DNA from 4 places in the Bacillus sp. CPT56D-587-MTF genome. Region 3 is predicted to be linked to each of the others. Evidence: riboswitches for the same ligand, from Rfam matches in the RefSeq annotation. Region 3 holds a riboswitch; each other region holds the start of a gene.

Region 1 (4,479 bases), 590 kb from region 3:
AGAACAATGGGCACAACAGATGCAGAAATTTCTAACGCAAGCGTTGACGATGAAAAAGCAATCCGAAGGTACCATGCCAAAAGCGACGCAAAAGAATCTGTTTATTATGTATCAATCCATATTGAAAGAACAACAGATTCTTTCCACGAAACAAAAGAAGAAAGGAAAGCAGACGCCTTCTCAAAATTTATGGAATCGCTTCGTCAAGTATTCTGACAGAATTCTAGGGTTTTTAGAACATCCAGCCATTCCATTTGATAACAATCAAGCAGAACGGGATATTCGGATGACGAAAGTAAAACAGAAAGTGTCTGGGACTTTCCGAAGTAAGAAAGGCGCAGAATCTTTTTGTCAGATACGAAGCTTTATGAGTACCATGAAAAAACAAAAACAATCGGTCTTACAAGCGATAAACCAAGTCATAGAAACTAGAACGGTTCCTTGGAATAACACGACTTCATAAGAGAATTTCTCTATTTGGCATAGATTCTTTCTCTGATTGGAGTATTTTCTTTTCATGTTTTCGAATCGGAAACATGTATTTGGCCTGTTTTTTTATTTGAAGAAGCTGAGTAGTTACGATGATTCTCCTTAAAACCTTACATATGTTTGCGTTATGCATATGTAAGTCTAGCATGGTTTGTTCTTTATGTGTGCTTACAGTTTTGTAAGGTGAGTAGTAAAGCAGTGCAAAAGTTATTTGTATAAAGTGACGATACTGTGACAAACATGTTGGTATACATGTTACGATGTCGTCTTAAGTGTAAAAAGTAGGGCGTTCTCGGTATAATAACAAGTGGAGATAAAAGAAACTATAATGAGTAGTAGCTGTAGATAAAAGGAGAAGAAGAGATGAAGAAGGTTTTGGGTATTGCTGTAATGGGAAGTATGATCCTTCTAGCAGGATGTAATGGAAATAAGGATACGAAAGAACCGAAAGAAAAGGTAGAGCAATCTACTGAACAAACAGAAGAAATGAAAGAATACCGTGCAGTACATGAAAAATACGATATAAAAATCAATAAAGAAATTAATAAAGCACTGCAGTTATTTGAAGTGGCAAAAGAAAAGGGCGGTAAGGAAATAACGACTGCTACATATAAAGAAGATGTGAAAAAGGTAACAACGAGCATGTTAGAAGATATTGATCATATACGAAAAGAAATTCGTGTTCCGAAGTCGAAAGAGCAAGAACATGAGGTATATGTCGGTTTCTTGAATGAATCGGAACAAGCAATGAAAAAATTACAGAAGTTAGCTAAAGAAGAAGATTCATCGTTGATTCGTGATATAGAAATTAATTTTGCAACAGCATCGACATACTATAAACGTTTTCAAGCAGAAACGAAAAAATAACCTTGCCTATGCAAGGTTATTTTTTCTTCTTGCTATCTCCATCTTCATCCTCGGATACTAATATCTTCTGTTCTTCGTGAAATTCGGAAATAGTTTGCCCGGTAATATTATCGAAAGGGGTATAAAAAGAAGTGATACTTTTCTTTTTGATGAAGAGTTTGTAGAAGCCGATGATGACAAGTATAACGATTGTTAAGGGTAATCCTATAGTAGCTAGAAGTAAGGGGTCCATCTTATAACTCCTTTCATATCTTTTTTTATTATAAGCGAAATACGATATAGATAAATAAAAGTATTAAAAACTGATTTTTCTAAATATATCCAATTTGATTGACTTTTCATTTTTTCAGAATTATAATTCGAAATATACAATTTGAACCAAATAATAATATAGCAATTTACTTATCCAGAGAGGTAGAGGGACTGGCCCTATGACACCTCAGCAGCGGGTTCTGTAATAGGAACACCGTGCTAATTCCAGCAAGCAAGTCTTGAAAGATAAGTGATGGGCCTTTGTTTATTAAGCCTTGATCTTATTTTTTAAGATCAAGGCTTTTTGTATTCTAAAAAGAGAAAAGGGAGTAATGGAAAAAGTACGTTTATAAAACTAAGTAAATATATGTGTTTAGGGGGTTATTGGGGTGTATGTAATTAAAAAATTATCAGTTATGGTGTTCACGCTATGGGTTATTACGACGGTGACATTTCTAATTATGCATATTATTCCGGGGGATCCATTTTCATCAGATGCAAAAATCTTTCCTGAAGAAGTGATCCAAAACATGAGAGCGAAGTATCACCTTGATGAACCGTTATGGAATCAATATGTTGCTTATTTAGACGGCGTAGTTCATTTTGATTTTGGTGAATCTGTTCAATCAACCGGGCAAGGTGTATCAGAAATTATAACAACTGGTTTTGGTCCATCAGCAATTATTGGTTTACAAGCACTTATTATTTCATTGCTAGTCGGAATTGCTGCAGGTACATTTGCTGCTCTCTATCATGGGAAGGTAATTGATTACGGTGTAAGTTTACTTGCCATCCTCGGTATTTCTATTCCGAGCTTTATTTTAGCACCACTATTTATACAAGTATTGGCTATTCAATTCGAGCTCTTACCAGCAGCTTCTTGGGGTACATTTGAACATACGGTATTGCCATCCTTTGCATTAGCGTTAGGACCAATCGCAGTGATTACAAGATTTGTTCGCTCTAATATGATCGAAGTACTGCAGAGTGATTATATTAAGTTAGCGAGAGCGAAAGGTATACCGATTAAGAAGATTATTATAAGACATGCTCTTCGAAATGCAATTGTTCCGGTACTTACATTTGTTGGACCATTAATGGCGGGACTTTTAACAGGTACTTTCGTTATTGAAAAGATTTTTTCAATTCCTGGTCTCGGAAAATATTTTGTAGATAGTATTTTTAATCGAGATTATCCAGTGATTATGGGAACAACCATTTTTTATAGTGCACTTTTAATTGTATGTATTTTTATTACAGATATTATTCATCGTATTGTTGATCCACGTATTCGTTCTATTACGTAAGGAGGGGGATGTTTAGATGGGAGCTTATGAAATTAATGACCAGTTATTAACAAATGAAGAGAAGAAAGAATTAACGATAAATAAAGATCAGCAAAAGATTAGCCGAAAGAAAGAAGTGTTTCGTAAGTTTGTATCGAATCCAATCGCAGTTTTAGGATTAGTGACGTTATTACTCATTATTGTTTTCTCACTTGTTGGTGAAAGTTTAACGCCATTTACTGCGAGTGAACAAGTAAAAGAGGCAACAAACTTACCACCTAGTAGTGAGCATTGGTTCGGAACAGATGATTTGGGAAGAGATATATGGGCACGTACTTGGGCTGGTGGGAAGATTTCACTAACAGTTGGATTAGTAGCAGCTGCCCTCGATATAGGTCTTGGTGTACTGATTGGTGGATTTAGTGGATATGTGAGAGGACGTAATCGCCTTGGAACGCTAATTGATGAGTGGATTATAAGAGGAATTGAAGTATTATACGGTATCCCGTATTTATTAATTGTTATTTTACTATTAATTGTTATGAAACCAGGTCTTTTTACCATTATCATCGCCCTTGCATTAACAGGATGGATTGGTATGGCACGTCTCGTTAGGGCGCAAGTCTTATCTTTAAAACAAAGAGAGTTTGTTATTGCAGCGGAGCGATTAGGTACATCCCATATGAAAATTATATACGGGCATTTAATTCCGAACTTAACGGGCATTATTATCGTAAATTTATCATTTACAATTCCCGCAGCTATTTTCTCAGAATCATTTTTAAGCTTTATCGGACTAGGAGTGCAATCACCGGCAGCAAGCTGGGGGACGATGACGAATGATGCACTTGGGACATTATTGAGTGGAGAATGGTGGCAGCTATTCTTCCCAGCAATCATGATTGCGCTCATTATGTTCGCATTTAATGCGATTGGTGATGGTTTACAAGATGCAATTGATCCAAAAATCGTAAAACGGAATCGAAAGGAGAAAAAACATGGGACAGCTCTTATCTTTAGAAAACGTAACGTTAGCCGTTGAAAAAGAGAATAGTAACCAAGCAATTGTGAAGCATGTTTCCTTTTCTATTAGCGAAGGTGAAATAGTTGCACTTGTAGGAGAAAGTGGTTCGGGAAAAAGTGTCACAGCACAATCCATTATCGGCTTGAATCAAGAATCAATTCATATCGATGATGGGAATATAGCTTTCCAAGCAAAGGAATTAACGAATTTACAAGAGTCAGAATGGAATCAAATTCGCGGAAAAGATATTTCCTTTATATTTCAAGATCCGCTTTCATCTTTAAACCCAACGATGAAGGTAGGCAAACAAATTACAGAAGTAGTTTTGCAACATGGGAAAAAATAGAAAAGAGAAGCGAAGGAAATTGCGATTAACTTGTTAACAGGTTTAGGGATACATGAAGCAGAGAAACGCTTTGAACAGTACCCACATCAATTAAGCGGAGGTATGAGGCAGCGTATTTGTTTAGCAATTGCGTTTGCTTGTCACCCAAAGCTTGTAATTGCAGACGAGCCGACAACAGCGTTAGATGTAACGATTCAGAAACAAATTATGGGGCT
Region 2 (4,479 bases), 3.3 Mb from region 3:
CTATATGTTTCTTTTTGTCAGTAATTACTTGTTGTGTTTTGCTAATTTCTTTTTTTGTATCGTTTAATTCAGTCTCATTTTTATTAATGGAAGTAGTTAATTCATCGATTTTCTTCTGTAATTCTTGAATTTCTTTTTCTATTTGTTCTTTCTCGACTGATTTATTTTGTAAGTCACTTTGTTTGCCTTCTAATTCAGATTGAATGTTAGATAATTTATCTTGATTCGTTTCAGCGTATACGGGTGAAAGTAACGGGGAAGCAAAAATCGTTCCTGCTGCTAAAACACTAAACGCTGCAAATTTCTTTTTCATTGTTGTCTGACTCCTTTCCCTATGAATGTTATATATCATAAGAAGAAGGGTGTCTATCGTTGTAATCATAATGTAAAGAAAATTTTATAAAATTGCTAAGTTTTGTCGGAATTTATCATTTTTCAACTGTATTTGTCATAGTGCTTACATTTTATTCATATGTGTAACAAAGGTATATTTTGGAATTTCCCTGTAAAATGAAGGAGGAAAGTAATCGTTTTTATGAGGTGAAATATTACTTGGAAAGCTAATAAAACACTAGTGAGGAATCGTTCTCATGTGAGGTTTTCTGACATGGGTCTACTTTTTGTCAAGAAAATTATTTGCGTTCGGGCAAAGTTATTTTGTTGTCAGATTTAAATTTTTGATTTATGATTTTTAACAGGGACAAAATGTAGTGAATTGTCGAATAATATGTAATACTCTTAATTTCTTAGTTTTATAGAGATAGAATGAGAGATAGAGTGACACATCGAAGAGGGGGTTACAACAAATATGAAAAGAATAGGACTAGCATGGCAAATATTAATAGGACTTGCGCTTGGTATTGCGGTTGGGGCGATTTTCTTTGGCAATCCAGCAGTGGTGAGTTATTTACAACCAATTGGTGATATTTTCATCCGATTAATTAAAATGATCGTTGTGCCAATTGTTGTAGCAAGTATTGTTGTTGGGGTTGCTGGTGTTGGCGATGTTAAAAAATTAGGTCGACTAGGCGGAAAAACAATTATTTACTTTGAAATCATTACAACAATTGCAATTATTGTCGGCCTATTAATAGCGAATATTTTCCAACCAGGAAAAGGCGTAAATATGGAGCAGTTAACAAAGACAGATATTTCGAAATATACACATACGACAGAGCAAGTACAAAGTCATTCATTTGCAGATACATTTGTAAATATTGTTCCAACGAACATTATGAAGTCGTTAGCTGACGGAGATATGCTAGCTATTATCTTCTTCTCTGTACTATTTGGTTTAGGTGTAGCAGCAATTGGTGAAAGAGGAAGACCAGTTCTTCAATTTTTCCAAGGTGTGGCTGACGCAATGTTTTACGTAACAAACCAAGTTATGAAATTTGCACCATTTGGTGTATTTGCACTAATTGGTGTTACAGTTTCTACATTTGGTCTTGCTTCATTAATTCCATTAGGGAAATTACTAATTGTCGTATATGGAGCAATGATCTTCTTCGTCGTAGTTGTCTTAGGACTTACAGCGAAAATATTTGGAATTAACATTTTCCAATTCTTTAAGATTTTAAAAGACGAGCTGATCTTAGCGTATTCTACAGCAAGCTCAGAAACAGTTTTACCAAAAATCATGGAGAAAATGGAGAAATTCGGTTGTCCGAAAGCAATTACATCTTTCGTTATTCCGACAGGTTATTCATTTAACTTAGATGGATCAACTTTATATCAAGCAATTGCGGCTATTTTCTTAGCGCAAATGTACGGTATTGATTTATCTATTACACAACAAATTACATTGTTGCTTGTATTAATGGTTACATCAAAAGGGATCGCAGGTGTACCGGGCGTATCATTCGTTGTATTATTAGCGACACTTGGTACAGTAGGTATTCCACCTGAAGGCTTAGCGTTCATTGCTGGTATTGACCGTATTTTAGATATGGCTCGTACAGCAGTTAACGTTGTAGGAAACTCTTTAGCAGCTGTAGTTATGTCTAAGTGGGAAGGTCAATATGACGCTGAAAAAGGACAAGCTTATTTAAAAGAGATTTCTGAAAAGGGTCAAGCGGCTTAATTATAATATGAACAAGCTCTCACATAATATGTGGGAGCTTTTCTGTATATAGAAGAGGAGCAGACATAATGAAACGAAAATATGGTGACGGTTCTTCGTGGAAGAGACTAATAGAAAAGAGTTATACGGTTAAGCAAGTGGAAGAGGGAATGCTCGGAATACTGGATATAAAAAAGGTGAGAGAGCCTAGTTGTAAAGAATATGATGGTGAAGAACTTTGTATTGCAGCAGATCAGTATACGTGGATTCAATATTTCATAGACGGGAAAAACTTTGCGATTACCGCTATGTTAGATGATCAGAAAAAATTAGTGCAATATTATATCGATGTGGCGAAAGAATATAAAATAGACGATCGTGGTTTACCGTATTTTGATGATTTATATTTAGATGTAGTATTATTATCTAGCGGTAAGGTGTATGTATTAGATGAAGAGGAGCTAGAGGATGCTTATAAAAGTGGTGATGTCACGAAGGAAGAGTATGAGCTAGCTTGGCACACTACGAAATGGATATTAGCAACAATAAAAAATAGTGAATTTTATTGGATTTCAATATTGGAAGAAGAAATCGAAAAGTTAAAATGATTGTTGTATTCAAATTTTTGTATAATTACCAAAAAAATCTATACAAAAAATAATTGACTTTTGTTTTGTAAGCGAGTAAAGTTAGGGAAGAAATTATTATTAAAAAATAAATATGAAACCTTCTTATAAAGAGAGGCGGAGGGACTGGCCCTACGATGCCTCGGCAGCGGACTCGATTTCAGAGTGCTGTGCCAAATCCAGCAAGCGTGTGCTTGAAAGATGAGAAGAGTGTTTCTTATAGATGTATAAGACCTCTTCTCATCGGAAGAGGTCTTTTGTTATTCATTAGAAAAAGGTTGAAACTAGGGAGAGATGGTACTTTGAAAGAAACGCGAGGAAATGGTTTAGCTTTATTACCACTTGGAATATTTTTGGCGCTATTTATTGGTTCTGGAATTATTACAGGTGATTTCTATAAATTGCCGATACTTGTAGCGATTTCAATTGCTGTAGGAGTCGCTTTAGTGATGAATCGTAAAGAAAGTTTTAATGTGAAAGTAGAGCGGTTCGCTAAAGGTGCAGGAAATCCGGATATTATGATTATGGTATTAATTTTTGTGCTTGCAGGTGCGTTTTCTGAAACTGCTAAAGGAATGGGCGGAGTAGACTCAACTGTTAATTTAGCGTTAACTATTTTACCGCCAGGATTTATCGTAGCTGGAATCTTTGTTATTGGTGCATTTATTTCATTAGCGATGGGAACTTCAATGGGAACAATTGCAGCATTAGCGCCGATTGCTGTAGGTATTAGTGGTCAAACTGATATCTCAATTGCGCTTGCAATGGCTACTGTTGTTGGCGGAGCGATGTTTGGTGATAATTTATCATTTATTTCAGATACAACAATCGCAGCTGTTCGTTCACAAGGAACAGAAATGAAAGATAAGTTTAAAACGAACTTTTTAATTGTGTTACCAGCGGCTATTATTACAATTGTACTATTAGTAATAGTTACTTCAGGAAGTGACACGCAGATTAAAGCACATAGCTTTGATTGGATAAAGATTTTACCGTACGCAGGAGTACTTATTACAGCGCTACTTGGCTGGAATGTACTTATTGTATTAACTGGTGGAACTGTACTATCTGGTGTTATCGGCCTTATAGATGGAAGTTACACGTTAGAAAGTTTCTTTAAAAGTGTAACGACTGGAATGGGCGGTATGATGGAGTTAGTATTACTTGCTATATTAATTGGCGGTATGGTTGAATTAATCCAATATAATGGTGGTATTCAATATTTAATGAATGTATTAACACGTAATATTCGTTCGAAAAAAGGAGCGGAATTTGGTATTGCTGGTTTAGTGAGTATGACGAATATGTGTACAGCGAATAATACGATTTCAATTATCTTTACAGGCCCGCTTGCAAAAAATATTGCAGATCAATATGAAATAGATCCTCGTAAATCAGCGAGTGTATTAGATCTTTTCTCATGTTGTGTGCAAGGATTAATTCCGTACGGTGCCCAAATGTTAACGGCAGCAGGATTTGCAGCGTTATCTCCGGTTGAATTGTTGCCATATGCATTTTATCCAATCTTAGTTGGAGTATGTGGGATTGTTTCTATTTTAATTGGGTTTCCAAGGTTTTCGAAAGTAGCTGAGAAAAAAGAGTATCATAAAACAGCTTAATTTAATATGAATGTTAGTAATTAAAAAACGTGCAGAGAATAGACTCTGCACGTTTTTTTGCGTAAAGGGCTGAATATGACTCGGTCTTAAGTCTGAGTTAAAAACGGTTCTTAAGCTCGTTATGGAAAGATGAAAAAATAGTTAAGATAAGAGTATCAAATCGAAGGGAGGC
Region 3 (4,479 bases):
AATTACTACAATGTCTTGCAAAGTATTTCCCATCACTTTCACAATATGCTCAACAAAAGTAGTTTCCTTCCAAATTGCTAACGCTTTCGGCTCACCGAATCTACTCGACATACCACCTGCTAATACAATTCCAGCATACTTACTCATTGGCGATGCAGCTCAAATGTAATATGACCTAATTCCGGTAAAATTAATTTATTCATCGCAAGGCGAACCGCTCCGCTAGACCCTGGCATCGAGAAGACTACTTTGCGCCCAATTGTACCACCAATCGCTCTACTTAACATTGCGCTGCTTCCGATATCTTCTAAATAACTAATCATACGGAACAGCTCACCAAATCCAACAATTTCTTTATCTAATAACGCTGATACTGCTTCAATTGTGACATCGCGTTTCGTAATACCAGTACCGCCATTTGTTAATACAACATCTACATCTTCCTTATGATAACCAGCTAACACTGCTTGCTGAATACTTTCTTTATCATCTTTTACAATTTCATAAGAAGTTACTTTATGTCCCGCTTCTTTTAACAATTCATGTAATAGTTGTCCGCTCTTATCTGTTTCTTCCGTACGTGTATCGGAAATCGTAACAATCTTGCAACGCACTTCTTTTGGAGCTTGTTTTTTATGTTCAGTTACACTCATTTTTTATCTTTCCTTTCTTAAAAACTTTTCTTCATTTTATCATACATATCTTTACACAATTATGTATGAAGCCAATAATGCGCCATGATACAATATAAGTATACTAACCCACAAAAAGGAAAGTGCCCTTTCTTATACTCCTAGACTACACATCTTTAGCTACTCTTTATATTTTCTACATAATAGAATTCAATTTTAAAACTTGTACTAAAAAATAAATCGGAGGTCTACCTATTATGGAACTATACAAAAAATTAACAACAACATTCATCCTCTTATTCGTCGCTTCCATCACTGTCGGTTTTTCTCTAAAAGGCGCAATTCCATACGCTACATTAGTAAGTATTATATTCGCAACGCTATTTTTACTAAGCAGTGCATTTTGCGCAGGTAAAGCACGTCAAATGAAAGGTTGATTACATATGTTCCAGAAGAAATCAATCCTTTGTAAATCATGTGAAAAGGAAATACAAAAGGAGGACTTACATTGTTTGAATCAAACCGTATCCAGTTACGAAAGTTTTCCGAAGATGATATTCTAACATATTATAAATGGCATAATGATATAGACGTTATGAGTTCAACTACTCTCACTCTTGATAAATATTCCCTTCAAGACACAGAAAAACTTTGCCAGCAATTTATTCATTCTTCGGACTCTAAGAGCTATATCATTGAAGAAAAATCTACGCATCTTTCAATTGGTATTACTTCTTTAATTCATATTGATTCGTATAATCGAAACGCTGAATGTATTATTGATATTGGTAACAAGGATTACTGGGGGCAAGGTTATGGGAAGGAAGCTTTCACCTTATTATTGGATTATGCATTTTTAGAATTAAATTTACATCGCCTTTCTTTACGAGTATTTTCTTTTAACGATAGAGCAATTAAATTATATAAATCACTCGGTTTTCAACATGAAGGAACTTGTAAAGAAGCTATATTCCGCAATGGCAATTGGCATGACATTGAACTCTTCGCTTTATTCCAACGTAATTATAAATAAAAAAAGCTTTGCGCTCACCGCGCAAAGCTTTTTTTCATATATTATAGACCAGCTTGCTCTTTTAAAGCTGCTGCTTTGTCTGTACGTTCCCATGATAGATCTACATCAGTACGTCCAAAGTGGCCGTAAGCTGCTGTTTGTTTGTAAATTGGGCGACGTAAGTCTAGCATTTTAATAATACCAGCTGGGCGAAGATCGAAGTTGTTACGAACTAGCTCTACTAGTACGTCTTCAGATACTTTACCAGTGCCGAATGTATCAACTGAAATTGATACTGGTTGTGCTACACCGATTGCGTATGCAAGTTGTACTTCTGCTTTTTCAGCAAAACCAGCTGCTACGATGTTTTTCGCAACATAACGAGCTGCATATGCTGCAGAACGGTCAACTTTCGTTGCATCTTTACCAGAGAATGCACCGCCACCGTGGCGAGCGTATCCACCGTAAGTATCAACGATGATTTTACGTCCTGTTAAACCAGCATCACCTTGTGGTCCACCAATTACGAAGCGGCCAGTTGGGTTAATGAAGAATTTCGTTTCTCCATCCATTAATTCTGCTGGTACTACAGCTTTAATTACGTGCTCTTTTAAGTCGCGATCGATTTCTTCCCATGTAACATCTGGGTGATGTTGTGTAGAAATTACGATAGTATCAACACGTACTGGTTTACCATTTTCATCATACTCAACTGTAACTTGCGTTTTTCCATCCGGACGTAAGTATGATAATGTATCATCTTTACGTACTTCAGTTAAACGGCGAGCTAATTTGTGAGCAAGCGAGATTGGAAGTGGCATTAACTCTTGTGTTTCATTACATGCGAAACCAAACATTAAACCTTGGTCTCCTGCACCAATTGCCTCAATCTCAGCGTCAGTCATTTGACCTTCGCGTGCTTCTAGCGCTTGGTCAACACCCATAGCGATGTCAGCAGATTGCTCATCGATAGATGTTAAAACTGCACAAGTTTCTGCATCGAATCCGTATTTTGCGCGTGTGTAACCAATGCCTTGAATTGTTTCACGAACGATTTTTGGAATATCTACGTAAGTAGAAGTCGTAATTTCCCCCGCTACCAATACTAAACCAGTTGTTACAGTTGTTTCACAAGCTACACGTGCATTTGCGTCTTTTGATAAGATCGCATCTAAAATTGAATCAGAAATTTGGTCACAAATTTTATCTGGATGTCCTTCAGTTACAGACTCAGATGTGAACAGATGACGTTTTTTTGTCATGTGGTAAACCTCCCTACAGTAATTGTATATATTGTACGGAACTCATCCTTAATTTGCCACAAACTGCGACATACATTTATTCTCCCACACAAGCATACAGAAAAACCTTTCCTACTTTACATAGAGGAAAGGTTTAATTTGCTACTTGCATACTGCTTTTTGCCCTTCGCTCTTATCGTTCGAGACCTGTAGCCTCGCACAGGTTTTAGCACCTATTCACCTGTATTTACCACTACAAGTGAGGTTGCTGGGCTTCATCGGGCCTGTCCCTCCGCCAGCTCGGGATAAGAGAGTATCCGTCCCAACCTATACTAAAGAAATGATATTCATTTGTCAATTAATATTCACATTTTCCTGAAAGTTTTTCTCAATACGCCTGAAATGAAATATTAATAGGGAAATAATGCATTCACACAAACAAAAAGAAATAAATAGTATACATTATTTATATAATTGTGTTATACTCTTGTTGGGGATTACGAGAAATATTTCATTAAATGAAAAGGATGGTATATAAATATGAGTACTGTGAATGTCCAAATTGGTTTACACGAATTATTGAACGGAAGCAATGCACAGATTCAACTAAGTGTTCCGCAATTAGTGGAAAAAGTATTAATGCGAAATGAAGGGAAATTAACTTCGACTGGTGCCGTTTCTGCTTCAACTGGAAAATATACAGGACGTTCTCCTAAAGATAAATTTATTGTGAAAGAAGCATCGGTTGCTGACAAAATTGCTTGGGGAGCTGTGAACCAACCGATTTCTGAAGAACATTTTAATAAATTATATACTAAAGTTTTAGAATACTTAAAAGAAAAAGAAGAGTTATTCGTCTTCAAAGGATTTGCAGGCGCTGACCGCAATTACCGCCTACCAATTCAAGTTATTAACGAATATGCATGGCACAATTTATTTGTACATCAATTATTCATTCGTCCAACTGAAGAAGAATTAACAACTCATGAATCAGAGTTCACAATTGTTTCTGCACCGAATTTCAAAGCTGATCCAGCTGTTGACGGTACAAACTCTGAAGCATTCATTATGGTTTCATTCGAAAAACGTATCGTACTAATTGGTGGTACAGAATACGCTGGAGAAATGAAAAAATCAATCTTCTCTATTATGAACTTCTTATTACCTGAACAAGATATTCTTTCTATGCATTGCTCTGCAAACGTAGGTGAAGAAGGCGACGTAGCACTATTCTTCGGTTTATCTGGAACAGGTAAAACAACATTATCTGCTGATCCAAACCGTAAACTAATCGGTGATGATGAGCACGGTTGGTCTGATAACGGTGTATTCAATATTGAAGGCGGTTGCTACGCGAAATGTGTAAACCTTTCTCACGAGAAAGAACCACAAATTTTCGATGCAATCACATTTGGATCTGTTTTAGAAAACGTTATCATTAATGACCAAACACGTATCGCCGACTACAACGATACTACTTTAACAGAAAATACTCGTGCTGCATACCCTATGCATGCGATCGACAATATCGTACTGCCAAGTGTTGCTGGACACCCAAATACAATTATTTTCTTAACTGCTGATGCATCTGGCG
Region 4 (4,479 bases), 3.3 Mb from region 3:
GGCCGCGATAGGAAAGAGTAAGCTATGGGAGATTTAATGGAATCTGTGATCATAGGTTGAAAGGGACTATTGCCGAAATATAAGAATAACCATCTTATTCATATATTGGGACTGCATTGAATAAATGTAGTACTGTCATAAGATTTATTTTATGGAGAGCTATTTGGAGATGTTGATGCGGTTTCTTATTTTGAGGAGATAACAACTCGTTTATTTTTTCAATATATATTTTTCCTAATAAGAAACGCGTGTGAACATTGTTCCGCGCGTTTTTTGTCTATCTAAAAGCGTGCTGCAATGAATAGAAGATTGGGGTTATGAGTTTTAGAGGAAATAAGGGAGGAATTTAAATGTATTTACACGGCACAAGCCGAATTAATGGGCAAGGACACTTAGAAATTGGAGGGTGCGATACGACGCAGCTAGCAAAGCAATACGGAACACCACTTTATGTATACGATGAAGAGTCTATTCGAGGAAAATGCCGAGCATTTCATCGTGCTTTTAAAGAAAGTGGTTTCTCTTATCAAGTAGCATATGCAAGCAAGGCGTTCTTGTGCATGGAGATGTGCCGAGTAGCTCGTGAAGAGAGTATGTCATTAGACGTTGTTTCTGGGGGAGAATTATATACTGCGCTCCAAGCAGGATTTCCGGCATCACGTATTCATTTTCATGGAAATAATAAAACAGAAGAAGAAATAGTGATGGCTCTTCAGGCGAATATCGGTTGTTTTGTCGTAGATAATTTCTTTGAATTAGAAGTTTTACACGATTTAGCGATGCAACATGGGAAATTTGTGAACATATTAATTCGTGTAACGCCTGGAGTAGAGGCGCACACACATGAATATATTACAACAGGTCAAGATGATTCGAAATTTGGATTTGGTGTTTCAAACGGTCAAGCGATGCAGGCAATTGGATTTGCTTTACAAAAATCAAATTATAATGTGCTAGGGATCCATTCACATATTGGGTCGCAAATATTTGAAACAGCTGGTTTTGTTCGAGCAATTGAAGTTCTTCGCCAATTTTTAGAAGAAGTGAGAGAGCAAACAAACTATGTAGTAAAAGTGTTAAATGTAGGCGGGGGATTTGGAATACGTTACACAGAGTCAGATACACCATTAACTCTTGAGACATATGTGCGAGCTGTAACAAGTGCAGTGAGAGAACAATTTACTGTATGTGAATATCCATTTCCAGAAATATGGATTGAGCCAGGCCGTAGCATTGTAGGTGATGCTGGGACAACAATTTATACAGTTGGATCTGTGAAAGATATTCCTGGTATTCGGAAATATGTATCAGTCGATGGTGGAATGACAGATAATTTAAGACCTGCTTTATATAATGCGCGTTATGAAGCGATGTTAGCGAATCGAGCGAATGATGAGAATGAGGAACTCGTTTCGATTGCCGGGAAATGCTGTGAGAGTGGAGACATGTTGATTTGGGATATTCATTTACCGAAAGTCGCTGCTTCTGATTTACTAGCAGTTTCCTGTACAGGAGCATACGGGTACTCGATGGCGAATAATTACAATCGGATTCGAAGACCAGCCGTTGTCTTTGCAAAAGGCGGAACATCGCAAGTAGTTGTGGAACGCGAAACATATGAAAATATTATTGGGAACGATCGCATACGTATTAAAGAGCTTGTCTAAATAAGAAAAGGAGTTGTTCGAATGGGCAATTCCTTTTTTATAAAATAAAATAATTAAAATATATCGGAAAACTAGGATTGAAAAAAATCAGAATTGTGATAAAATACAAATACAAAGCTTATCAAGAGAAGCGGAGGGAACTGGCCCGAAGAAGCTCGGCAACCTGCTTATAGAAAGCAAGGTGCTAAATCCAGCAAAATGGGATCCATTTTGAAAGATAAGGTAAAATATATTACCGAACAGTCTTTTCGAAATGGGAAAGATTTTTTTTATGAATAAAAAGGGGGGCTGTTCGCGTGAGTGTACGGGAACATTTTGATGAAGTATCCGAGAAGATTGAAGCGATGCTTGCTGATATGAAATATGGTTCAATTACAATTGTTGTGCAAGATGGGAAAGTAATTCAGTTAGAGAAAAGTGAAAAAGTACGTTTAAAGTGAAAAGCGCTGACTAGAAAAACTAGAGGCGGTTTTAACCTATTTTCATTAGGTTAAAACCGTCTTTTTGCTTTTACAGGGGGGAAAAACATGTTGACGTATGAAACGTGGGAAGAAAATGTTGTTTCGTTTTCGGAAGAAGATGAAACAAAAGGTGCGTTATCAGTATTAAATTGGGCTTATAAAGAATATAAAGATGAGGTTGTCTACGCATGTAGCTTTGGGGTGGAAGGTATGGTATTGCTGCACATTATAAACCAAGTAAATCCATCTGCTAAAGTTGTATTTTTGGATACAAATGTTCATTTTCAAGAAACGTATGAATTAATTCAAAAAGTGCGGGAACGATTTCCTTCATTGAATATTATAGAAAAACAGCCAGAACTTACACTTGATGAACAGGCGAAGTTGCATGGTGAAAAACTGTGGGAGAGCAATCCGAATCTTTGTTGTAAGATTAGAAAAATTTTACCTTTAGAAAAATCATTAGTCGTGGAAAAAGCATGGATATCGGGCTTAAGAAGGGAACAATCAGAAACACGTAAGCATACAAAGTTTATAAATCAAGATCATCGTTTTCAATCTATTAAAGTTTGTCCACTCATTCATTGGACGTGGAAAGAAGTTTGGCGATATGTATACAAACATAGCTTGCCGTATAACCCGTTGCATGATGTTGGCTATCCAAGTATTGGGTGTGAGAAATGTACGTTGCCTGTAGGAGAGGGTGGCGATTCGAGAGATGGTAGATGGGCTGGGAAAGTGAAAACTGAATGTGGTCTTCATTACCAATAAGATGAATTTGAAAATAAAGCTAAGAGAGGGTATAGAAAATGAGTACAAGAAACGAATTAATAAATCGAATAGACGAGACATACGACGTATCACAAATTAAAAAAGAAATTGGGCTAGATAACATTGCGTTAAGTGATTTAGAACTATTAGCGACAGGAGGATATAGCCCGCTTACTGGTTTTTTAGGAAAGAAAGATTATGATTCGGTTGTAGAAACGCTTCGTTTAGCTAATGGGAGCGTTTGGAGTATACCAATTACATTACCAGTAACAGAAGAAGTAGCAGAGACGCTAAAAGTTGGAGAGGAAGTAAAACTTGTTAACGGTGGAAATGTATATGGTGTTATTCAAATAGAAGATATTTTTGTGCCTGATAAGGAAAAAGAAGCGTTACTAGTGTATAAAACGACGGATGAGGCTCATCCTGGAGTGAAAAAATTATACGAAAGACCGAACGTTTACATCGGAGGAGCTATTGTTCTTACGAAACGTTTTGAAAATAATCTGTTTCCTTCTTATCATTTAGATCCAATTGAAACGAGAGAAGCATTTAAAAAACGTGGGTGGAAAACAGTGGTCGGATTTCAAACGAGAAACCCGGTACATCGTGCCCATGAGTATATTCAAAAATCTGCTCTTGAAATTGTAGATGGTCTCTTTTTAAATCCGCTCGTTGGAGAAACGAAATCGGATGATATTCCTGCTGATGTAAGAATGGAAAGCTATGAAGTACTTCTTCAAAACTATTATCCGAAAAATCGTGTCTTTTTAAGTGTATTTCCTGCTGCCATGCGTTACGCAGGACCAAGGGAAGCGATATTTCATGCGTTAGTAAGAAAGAATTTTGGATGTACCCACTTTATAGTAGGGCGTGATCACGCTGGAGTAGGAGATTATTACGGAACGTATGAAGCGCAAGAAATCTTCACAAATTTTACGATAGAAGAGTTAGGAATTACACCACTATTCTTTGAGCATAGTTTTTACTGCACGAAATGTGAAGCGATGGCTTCAACGAAAACATGTCCGCACGGAAAAGAAGATCATGTTATTTTATCGGGTACAAAAGTAAGAGAATTATTAAGAAACGGTGAGATTCCGCCAAGTACATTTAGTCGTAAAGAAGTAGTGGAAGTACTAATTAAAGGCTTGAAAAAAGAAGTAGTAACAGAATAGGGAGAGAACGAGATGGATACGAATATTACTTGGCATACAGCTTCGGTTTCAAAAGATGAGAGAAGAGTGAAGAATGGACATCATAGTTTTGTAATTTGGTTTACTGGTTTATCAGCTTCGGGTAAATCTACAGTAGCGAATGCGGTCGCTCGTAAACTGTTTGAAAAGAATATTGGAAATTATGTGCTGGATGGGGATAACATTCGCCACGGTTTAAATAAAGACTTAGGATTTTCTGAAAGTGATCGCATGGAAAATATAAGACGTATTGGCGAAGTGGCAAAGTTATTTGTAGACCAAGGAGCAGTTGTCCTTACAGCATTTATTTCACCATTTCGAGTAGACCGCAAACAAGTAAGAGATTTATTAGCGGCAGATGAATTTATTGAAATTTTTGTGAAGTGT

The links. A riboswitch is a leader RNA that binds a small molecule or an ion and turns the genes downstream of it on or off. The one in region 3 is predicted to bind S-adenosylmethionine.
Region 1: another riboswitch for S-adenosylmethionine. It lies ahead of AC3WVZ_RS25910 (ABC transporter permease); the one in region 3 lies ahead of metK (methionine adenosyltransferase).
Region 2: another riboswitch for S-adenosylmethionine. It lies ahead of AC3WVZ_RS06025 (Na+/H+ antiporter NhaC family protein); the one in region 3 lies ahead of metK (methionine adenosyltransferase).
Region 4: another riboswitch for S-adenosylmethionine. It lies ahead of AC3WVZ_RS05955 (YezD family protein); the one in region 3 lies ahead of metK (methionine adenosyltransferase).

What each region holds. Positions count from the first base shown of each region.
Region 1 is NZ_JBYTEF010000001.1:4,993,014-4,997,492, reverse strand. Features, by position in the region: gene tnpC (IS66 family transposase) at 1-463, shown strand, start outside; gene AC3WVZ_RS25920 (hypothetical protein) at 853-1,356, shown strand; gene AC3WVZ_RS25915 (DUF3951 domain-containing protein) at 1,373-1,588, opposite strand; SAM riboswitch class I at 1,756-1,861, shown strand; gene AC3WVZ_RS25910 (ABC transporter permease) at 1,998-2,915, shown strand; gene AC3WVZ_RS25905 (ABC transporter permease) at 2,932-3,936, shown strand; partial or broken gene AC3WVZ_RS25900 (ABC transporter ATP-binding protein) at 3,893-4,479, shown strand, end outside.
Region 2 is NZ_JBYTEF010000001.1:1,143,177-1,147,655, forward strand. Features, by position in the region: gene AC3WVZ_RS06010 (murein hydrolase activator EnvC family protein) at 1-313, opposite strand, end outside; gene gltP (glutamate/aspartate:proton symporter GltP) at 809-2,083, shown strand; gene AC3WVZ_RS06020 (ribonuclease FAU-1 family protein) at 2,152-2,670, shown strand; SAM riboswitch class I at 2,791-2,896, shown strand; gene AC3WVZ_RS06025 (Na+/H+ antiporter NhaC family protein) at 2,991-4,307, shown strand.
Region 3 is NZ_JBYTEF010000001.1:4,403,464-4,407,942, forward strand. Features, by position in the region: gene AC3WVZ_RS22705 (molybdenum cofactor guanylyltransferase) at 1-147, opposite strand, end outside; gene AC3WVZ_RS22710 (MogA/MoaB family molybdenum cofactor biosynthesis protein) at 144-653, opposite strand; gene AC3WVZ_RS22715 (hypothetical protein) at 890-1,069, shown strand; gene AC3WVZ_RS22720 (GNAT family N-acetyltransferase) at 1,141-1,665, shown strand; gene metK (methionine adenosyltransferase) at 1,707-2,906, opposite strand; SAM riboswitch class I at 3,076-3,197, opposite strand; gene pckA (phosphoenolpyruvate carboxykinase (ATP)) at 3,426-4,479, shown strand, end outside.
Region 4 is NZ_JBYTEF010000001.1:1,131,425-1,135,903, forward strand. Features, by position in the region: lysine riboswitch at 1-170, shown strand, start outside; gene lysA (diaminopimelate decarboxylase) at 351-1,667, shown strand; SAM riboswitch class I at 1,783-1,891, shown strand; gene AC3WVZ_RS05955 (YezD family protein) at 1,964-2,107, shown strand; gene AC3WVZ_RS05960 (phosphoadenylyl-sulfate reductase) at 2,195-2,899, shown strand; gene sat (sulfate adenylyltransferase) at 2,938-4,074, shown strand; gene cysC (adenylyl-sulfate kinase) at 4,087-4,479, shown strand, end outside.